DNA from 4 places in the Staphylococcus epidermidis genome. Region 3 is predicted to be linked to each of the others. Evidence: riboswitches for the same ligand, from Rfam matches in the RefSeq annotation. Region 3 holds a riboswitch; each other region holds the start of a gene.
The links. A riboswitch is a leader RNA that binds a small molecule or an ion and turns the genes downstream of it on or off. The one in region 3 is predicted to bind thiamine pyrophosphate.
Positions count from the first base shown of each region.

Region 1: it holds a riboswitch for thiamine pyrophosphate, as region 3 does, so the genes downstream of both, tenA (thiaminase II) here and FNL83_RS02205 (thiamine phosphate synthase) in region 3, are expected to answer to the same signal.
Region 2: it holds a riboswitch for thiamine pyrophosphate, as region 3 does, so the genes downstream of both, FNL83_RS01065 (ABC transporter substrate-binding protein) here and FNL83_RS02205 (thiamine phosphate synthase) in region 3, are expected to answer to the same signal.
Region 4: it holds a riboswitch for thiamine pyrophosphate, as region 3 does, so the genes downstream of both, FNL83_RS10820 (3-oxoacyl-ACP reductase) here and FNL83_RS02205 (thiamine phosphate synthase) in region 3, are expected to answer to the same signal.

Region 1 is NZ_AP019721.1:824,727-826,934, reverse strand. Features, by position in the region: gene thiD (bifunctional hydroxymethylpyrimidine kinase/phosphomethylpyrimidine kinase) at 1-502, opposite strand, end outside; gene tenA (thiaminase II) at 495-1,184, opposite strand; TPP riboswitch at 1,256-1,354, opposite strand; gene FNL83_RS04040 (transglycosylase family protein) at 1,468-2,127, opposite strand.
Region 2 is NZ_AP019721.1:216,487-218,694, reverse strand. Features, by position in the region: gene FNL83_RS01070 (anion permease) at 1-656, shown strand, start outside; TPP riboswitch at 871-972, shown strand; gene FNL83_RS01065 (ABC transporter substrate-binding protein) at 1,029-1,940, shown strand; gene rarD (EamA family transporter RarD) at 2,048-2,208, opposite strand, start outside.
Region 3 is NZ_AP019721.1:471,102-473,309, reverse strand. Features, by position in the region: gene FNL83_RS02210 (pyruvate MFS transporter) at 1-718, opposite strand, end outside; TPP riboswitch at 1,211-1,320, shown strand; gene FNL83_RS02205 (thiamine phosphate synthase) at 1,390-1,989, shown strand; gene thiO (glycine oxidase ThiO) at 1,982-2,208, shown strand, end outside.
Region 4 is NZ_AP019721.1:2,197,192-2,199,399, forward strand. Features, by position in the region: gene FNL83_RS10815 (deoxynucleoside kinase) at 1-600, shown strand, start outside; TPP riboswitch at 755-854, shown strand; gene FNL83_RS10820 (3-oxoacyl-ACP reductase) at 955-1,707, shown strand; gene FNL83_RS10825 (NtaA/DmoA family FMN-dependent monooxygenase) at 1,769-2,208, shown strand, end outside.

The sequences.
Region 1 (2,208 bases), 350 kb from region 3:
CATTAATAAAGATTTGACCTGCTTTACGTATGCTTTCTTCATCATTAATTTTAATACCAGTAATTTCCTCAGCTTCAGGTATATTCGGAGTGACAACATCAGCCAAAGGTAATAATGTTGATTGCAAATGATTTTTAGTATTTTCATCCATCAATGAATCACCACTTTTGGCAAGCATAACTGGATCAATCACATAAGGAATATTGGAATGTTCCTTTAAGTAACTTTGAATCAACTCCATCGTTTTTTTTGTTGCAATCATACCCGTTTTGATAGCTTGTGGTAATTCATCATCAAACACACTATCAAGTTGTTCCTTTACCCATGAAGATTCTAAATTATGGATATGTTGAACTCCTAGGGTATTTTGAGCAACGATACTTGTTATAGTGGCCATACCATAAACGCCACACGCGTGAAATGATTTTAAATCCGCCATAACACCTGCCCCACCGGTGGGATCTGTGCCTGCTATTGTTAGTGCAATTTTAGGTTTATTCATTGTTATTTCCCCCATATTCCCATTTTTCATTAATATATGCCATATTGAAGAAATGTCTCTCATGAATAGTACTTTGCAAGAAATTTTCTTTAATCTCTTTTTTTTCTGTCTCACTACAATGTTTAGTTAAACGGTCCATCAATTGATCGAACACATCAACAAGTTCGTCCATTTCAGTACTATAAAATTGAAACCATTTAGAAGTCACTGATTCTTTATTTAATTTGGGATCTTCCATCGCACGTTTACCAATGACAGCGTAGACGTATGGACAGGGTGCCATCGCTGCAATCGTGAAGGCTGCATTTTCACGTGCAAATGCATTGAAGTACATATGTTTAATATAATGATCACCACTTGGTGGCCATACTTTTTCTTTTACTATTTCTTCATATGGTTCATTAATGAAATCAGCTAGAACCTCATGCGCTTCAACTTCTCCTTCTAACATAAACTCAATTTGTTCTACTAGAAATTTAACATCTTCCATAGAACTCATTTTGGGTATGAGCATTGCATAAATATTTGTAAACTCTTTTAAATAAGAAGCGTCTGCTCTTAAGTATTGTCTTACAGCTTGATTAGATAACTTACCTGCTAGTAAATCTTGAATAAAACCATCATTGTAAATGTCATCAATAATAGGTCTTGATGCTTCCCTCAACTCTTTTGAAAATGTCATAATTAGCCTCCTCAAAAAATAAAACTACTTCCCAGCGAAGAAAGTAGTTAGACCAAGACATCTCAATGACGAATAGTTAATAACTACTTTCCTACGTTGGTATTAACCAAATCAGGTTATAAGGGTCTGAATACATTCATCTCAGCCTTTTGGCTCCCCTAGTAGCAAATAATATATGATTCATTATCAACCATAGCAAACGATTACATGTAAATCAAATAAGTCGTACAATAAAAAACCATCTTCTCAAATTCGAGAAGATGGTAGATACTTCATATTTTAATTATGCAGTTACCCAATGACCTGGGCCACCAGTATTATATAATTTTACTGCTGCTCGGTCTTGTACGCTTTCTGGAGCTTTTGCAGGTGAAACACCTTTATATTGACTTGGAGCAACAGAATCCCAAGTTGATTGTAAGAATTGATATTTACCTGCTGCACCTGAAGATGGGTTTATTGCATGAATATCGCCACCTGATTCACGTTGAGCAATTTGTTGTAAATGTGAATTTACATTTACTGATGAACCACTTGAAGCTTTACTTGAAGAAGTTTGACTTGTAGATGTTGATTTTGTTTGTGGTTGTGCTGTTTGCTCATTTTGTGGTGCTGATACTTGTACAGGTTGTTGTTGTGTAGCTACTTGAGATTGGCTTGGTTGAACAGGTTGCGTAGCATTGTTTGTTGATTCATAACTCCAACTCCAAGTAGAACCATCAGATTCAAAATGATATGAATTACCATTGTAATCAAAATTAATATTATAAGCACCTTCTTGAACAGGGCTTTCATTTAGTGATTGATCATTAGTTAACGCTTTTTGAGCTAACTCTGCTTTATCAACATTTGTAGTCTCACTTGCATGTGCGTCATGACCTGCGTTACCTGCTACAACGCCTAGTCCTATAGCTAATGATGATGCAACTAATGTTTTTTTCATTATTAAAAATCCTCCTAAAAGTGATTTGTTTTCTTAATTTGTTTACGTAACCCACTGTAACATCTATAAAAATCGTGCAGG
Region 2 (2,208 bases), 250 kb from region 3:
GGGCTACTGAACAACTAGAAGAAATGGGACATATGTCTATAGCCGAAAAATTGATGGTTGGCATCTTTATCATAGCATTGGCTTTGTGGGTATTAGGAAGCTTCATTAATGTTGATGCCACGCTCACTGCATTTATTGCTTTAGCATTGTTATTATTAACAGGTGTATTAGCGTGGTCAGATATTTTAAATGAAACAGGAGCATGGAATACACTCGTTTGGTTCTCAGTTCTTGTATTAATGGCAGAACAATTAAACAAGTTAGGCTTTATCCCATGGTTAAGCAAACTCATTGCTCAAGGTTTGAATGGCTTTAGTTGGCCTATCGTTTTAGTTTTACTCATCTTGTTTTATTTCTACTCACATTATTTATTCGCAAGTGCAACAGCACATGTCAGCGCCATGTACGCCGCGTTACTCGGTGTTGCAGTCGCTTCGGGTGCACCGCCATTATTCAGTGCATTAATGTTAGGGTTCTTTGGTAACTTACTGGCATCAACAACACACTATAGTAGTGGACCAGCGCCCATATTATACGCAGCTGGCTATGTTACACAAAAGCGCTGGTGGACTATGAATATTGTACTTGGTATAGTCTATTTTATTATTTGGATTGGTGTAGGTTCACTATGGATGAAACTCATTGGTATGATGTAAAGTTAGAATTTTAATTAAACTTCAGTTCATCAAATATATTGTAAGCTAACGTTTGAAACGTTAGCTTATTTTTTTGCATCATACTCCCAAGATTAATATTTACTATATTCATTTCACTTTTTATTTTTTTGCATCATACTCCCAAGATTAATATTTACTATATTCATTTCACTTTTTATTCAATTCAACTATGTTATTCTGTACATAGATTAACTAGTATCACTAGGGGTGCAATTCAATTTGCTGAGAGAAAGTCTACTTTCAACCCTTGAACCTGTTGGTTAGCACCGGCGTAGGAAAGTGAGCAATATTGATAACTGTTTCTTCATTCACTTTTTTACGCAATAATTAAATGGATGGAGGAATTTTTTTATGGACAAATTAACAGTAGGTTTAGAATGGTTTTTAAATCCTGATCATATGCTGTTAATCTTAGGTATCGAAAAAGGTTGGTTTAAAGAAGAATCATTAGAAATTGAGATGATTGAACCAAAGGAACACTTTGACGCACTAGACGAGATTGAAAATGGTTCAATGGATATCGCGATTACTGAACCTATTCATCTGGTTCAAGATAGAGCTAAAGAACAAAACGTCATCGGGTTTGCGAGATATCTTCACACTAACGGAGGTATTATGTATAACAAAGATAAAAATATCGCTCGCCCCAAAGATTTAATCGGTAAACGGCTTCAATATCCTGGCGCTCCCGGTCCAGGTGGTATTGCCATGGCTAAAACGATGATTGAAGCAGATGGTGGCACATATAAAGAGGGTGACATCACACCAGTTAATCATAGCTTTTATCATACTGATGCACTTTTAACTGATAAAGCTGATGCTGCTACACTCATTTTCGAAAATTTTGAAATTCTTGAAGCTAGAAATCAAGGACTTAATGTAGATTATTTTCCACTTAAAAATTATAATGTACCCGATTTTTGTCAACTCATTTTCATTACTACACCTGAAGTATTAAATACGAGTGAGGTCAAACTTAAAAAGTTTCTGAAAGTCATTCAAAAGGCCATTCATTACATCAATCATCATTTAGAAAGTGCAATTGAAATTTACTCAACGTATACTCAAACTGATATCTCTAACCAATTAAACAAAGATACAATTGAAGCAACAGCTAAATGTTTTACAAATGATTTGTCTATGAGTTCCGACTACTACAATGATTTACAGTTGTGGCTTAAAGAAGTCAATGATATTAAAGACACGATTAACCCAACTTTATATTTTACAAATCAACTACTATTCAGTCGATATACAAAATAAAAAATACACCTTCACTCTATTTAAACGTTAATGTACACATCAATAGTTAGAATCAATATCTAATTTAGAGAATGTACATCAAATAAAGTGAAGGTATATTTATTTTACTATTTTACAACTGGGTTTTTCTTAATTTGAACATATTGAGAAATACTATATAACACAATACCTATCCATATAAAAATAAAGGTAATCAATTGATCAGTATTAAATGGCTCTTTAAAGACAAAGATACCTAAGATAAACATGATTGTCGGCCCTACATATT
Region 3 (2,208 bases):
GAACTACAAAGTATTGCAATGCGATTGCGTAGAAACTGAAATGACTTAAAAAACGTTTCCACGGTGGTAAAGATTTCTCAGTTGCGACAATATCACGATTTTGAGTAATAAATCTTTTCTCGGCATCGTTTACCATTTTATGTTGTTCTGGTAAGTCTTTAGCAATAATTGCCCAAAGAACTGCCATTAAAATTCCTACAACCCCGAAAATATAGAAAACGGCTTGCCAGTTAAAAGCATTGACAATGGCTATCGTGATGATAGGTGCTAAAACTGGACCAAAATAAGATCCTGCTAACAACGCACTAGATGCACGACCTTTTTCATTTTTAGCGAACCAAAAAGAGTTAAAAACTGCATTGGATGGATACATTGGCGCTTCACCAACACCAAATAAGAATCTAATAAAGTAAAGTAAACCATGATGTTTAATCATCCCTGTTAAGATGGTAAATGCACTCCACCAAACTAAAGCGACAGTAATCATTTTACGTGGTCCAAACTTCTCTGCTAACATCCCCGAAGGTACTTGCATTAATGCATATCCTAGGGAGAAAAATGATGCTAATAAACCAAATTGTGTCTTAGTTAACCCCAAATCTTTCATCATCGGTACTGCAATATAAGATATGTTAGATCGATCCATGTAAGCAATAACCCCAATAAAGAAGAACCCTATTGCAAAATACCAACGAACATTACTACGTTTTTCTTTCATATTTGTTTCCTACTTCCATTTGTATTATGTTGTTTCTTATTATGATGTCGTTATGTTTCAGAAATCCCCTCTGGTGACTGTTTTAACTTCAATTTTTAAAACAACTGTTAAGTTGTAGCGCTACAATTTTTTATTAATATAGCACGTAGTGTAAACGGTTACAATACTTTTTGTGAATTTTTTTTGAACTTTTTAATATTTTTTGTGCATTTTAGATGCATCATACACTTTTATATCTTTTACCGCGCCCCTTACACCCTATTCTCACAATATATTAGCAATCATTAGTTATTGATTTTTTAAAAATGGTTTCTAAATATGTAATTGACCAATAAAAGTTAAAAATGATTTGCAAATGATAATAATAACTTTTAAATGAATACGATATCTACAATCTTCTTAATAGAAATTGTAAAGAAATTTGAAGTCTTTTATTAAAGGTAGTAAAATATTGTAAACGAAACATTTAATATCTTGTAAATTAATTTCATATTTAACCACTGGAAGTGCCTTTGTTTAAGGCTGAGAGTAAAGAACTGACTTTATAATTCCTGGAACCTGATCCAGTTCATACTGGCGTAGGGAAGTGGCGACGCTCAATTTTATGAAGTCATACTAAAGCTCAACGCTATTTCCCAATATAAGGGAAATGGCGTTTTTTATTGTAGAAATTGGGGGGGATATTTATATTTATTGCGATTACATATCATAAACAACTGACTAGGGACGATTTACAGCATTATAAACATATCGAAGAAGCTATTGATGGCTTGTTATTTCGCACTTCCATGAATAACGAAGAAAACAAGGACATGATTCAATCTTTACTTCAATTGGGTTTTAGTAAAGATAAAATAATTATTCATAGCGATGTGACACTGTTAGAGGATTTACACCTTAAACGTATCCATTTTAAAGAAAATGACACAACTGCTTTCACATATAAAGAAGCTCATCCTGATATTTGTGTAAGTATGTCTACACATGACGTTGAAACAGTAAAACGATGTTACGAAAATGGTTTGGATTCTGTCTTTTTTGGACATATTTTTCCTACCTCTTCACATCCAAATGTACCACCGCGTTCTAAAGAAGCTATCCAACAGGCATTAAATGTTCCTATCCCTATTTATGCTATTGGTGGTATTAATGAACATTCACTTCAAAAGATGCCACCTGGATTTAAAGGTATATGTGCCATATCATATTTTAACAATGCTTCACTAGAAGAAATTAAACAATTAAGAAAGGAGTGGTCTACTCATGCATGATGTACTAATCATTGGTTCAGGAGTTATTGGTATGTCAATTGCTAGACACCTCAGTGCAACACACTTAGATGTTGCAGTCATAGATAGAGATGTACCTGGAAAGCATGCGTCATATAAAGCTGGAGGTATGCTTGGTGCACAAAATGAATTTACAGAGGATAGTGACTTGTTTCAATTAGCCATCGAATCTCGTGCTATGTTTCCACAATTAAGTAAATC
Region 4 (2,208 bases), 700 kb from region 3:
AAATCTACGTTAACACAAGCACTTGCTGATAAGTTAAATTTTAAAACTTCCTTTGAGAATGTAGACCATAATCCTTATTTAGATAAATTTTATCATAATTTTGAACGTTGGAGCTTTCATCTTCAAATTTACTTTCTTGCTGAACGTTTTAAGGAACAAAAACGCATGTTTGAGTATGGTGGAGGTTTCGTTCAAGATCGTTCAATTTATGAGGATGTAGATATTTTTGCAAAAATGCATGAAGAACAAGGAACAATGAGTGCTGACGACTATCACACGTATTACGAATTATTTAATGCAATGGTCATGACACCTTATTTTCCAAAGCCTGATGTTCTAATTTATCTAGAATGTGATTATGATGAAGTAATTGATCGTATTCAACAGCGTGGACGTGACATGGAAATCAATACAGATCCAGAATATTGGAGAAAACTATTTAAACGGTATGAAAATTGGATTAACAATTTTAATGCATGTCCTGTTGTTCGACTTAATATTAATGAATATGACATACACGAAGATTTAGACTCCCTTGATCCAGTCATTGATAAAATTGCTCAAGTTATTAAAGCATACCGACAAGTGGATACAAGATAATATATCCAATTGTAGAAAATTAGAGCTTATATTTGTATACTTTCACAAGCTATTTCATATACTTTTTACTTCAATATTAAAATAACAGATATAGCTATTATTAAGAATGTTGACAATATTTTATAAAAATTCTATGTTTGTACTATAAGTGAATTATATGCACTAGGGGTGTTTTTTAACTGAGATGGATATCATCCAAACCCTTTGAACCTGAACTAGCTTATACTAGCGGAGGAAAGTGTTGAATCTCATCTAATTATCATTCTGTCTTTATATATTGATTTGGATGCACAACTTTTCTCATGAAGGTTGTGCATTTTTTCTTATACAAATAAAAATATTGGGGGCATGAAGATGAAAAAAACTGCAATTATCACGGGAAGTAGTCGTGGATTAGGCGCTAAAATTGCAATAACTTTACTAGAAAAAGGCTACAATGTTGTTGTTAATTACAAACAAAATAAGGATAAAGCTGAAAAATTAATTAGAAATTATAATCAAAGTAAGGCTATAGCTATTCAAGCTGATGTGACAGACAGAAACGATGTGAATCAAATGATTCAAACTGCCACACAACATTTTGGAAAAATAGATATAGTAATCAATAATGCACTTGTTGGTTTTAAATTTGATCCAAATCAGCAAAAATCGTTTGAAGATTTAACTTGGGAAGATTATCAACAACAACTTAATGGTACTTTAAAAGGAGCATTTAATGTGACTCAAAGCGTCATACCACAATTTATAGAACAACAAAGTGGATGCATTATTAGTATTGGAACCAATTTGTATCAAAATCCAGTCGTACCTTATCATGAGTATACAACAGCAAAGGCAGGTCTCATCGGCTTTACCCGTAATATTGCTGCAGAACTTGGACAATATGGTATCACAGCAAATGTTGTTTCTGGAGGATTACTCAAAACGACTGATGCAAGTGCAGTTACTACACCTGAAGTATTTGATTTAATTGCTCAAACTACACCTCTTAGAAAAGTAACATCACCTCAAGATGTAGCCAATATGGTTGTATATCTCGCTTCAGACGAAGCACGTGGCGTGACAGGTCAAAATATTACCGTTGACGGTGGTTTAACAATGAACTAAGCGTTTACACTCTTCGGTTGTGTATTTTTTACAAAAAGATAATAATTAATGAGGTGTTCATATGACAAATAATCACTTTCTTAACATAGGTGTGTTACTGTATGGGTGTGGTCATCATCAAGCGGCATGGCGTATGAAAGATTCTAATATTGAGGATATCGGCAACATATCTTATTATCAGCATTTAGCTCAAATAGCTGAGAAAGGCTTTTTGGATATCGTCTTTTTTGCAGACAATCAAGCCTTTAATGCGAGTGATAATACTACTATGCCCGCTTTTTGGTTTGATCCTATAATTAACTTATCAGCTATTGCACAAGTTACATCGCATATAGGATTAGTGCCAACAATATCGAGTACATTTTCAAATCCATTCACCGCTTCTCGTCAATTATTAAGTCTAGACTACTTATCTCATGGCCGTGTAGGTTGGAATTTGGTCACATCCATGACAGATATTGAAGCCCAAAATCACAGTCTTCAATACTTACCGGAAAGACA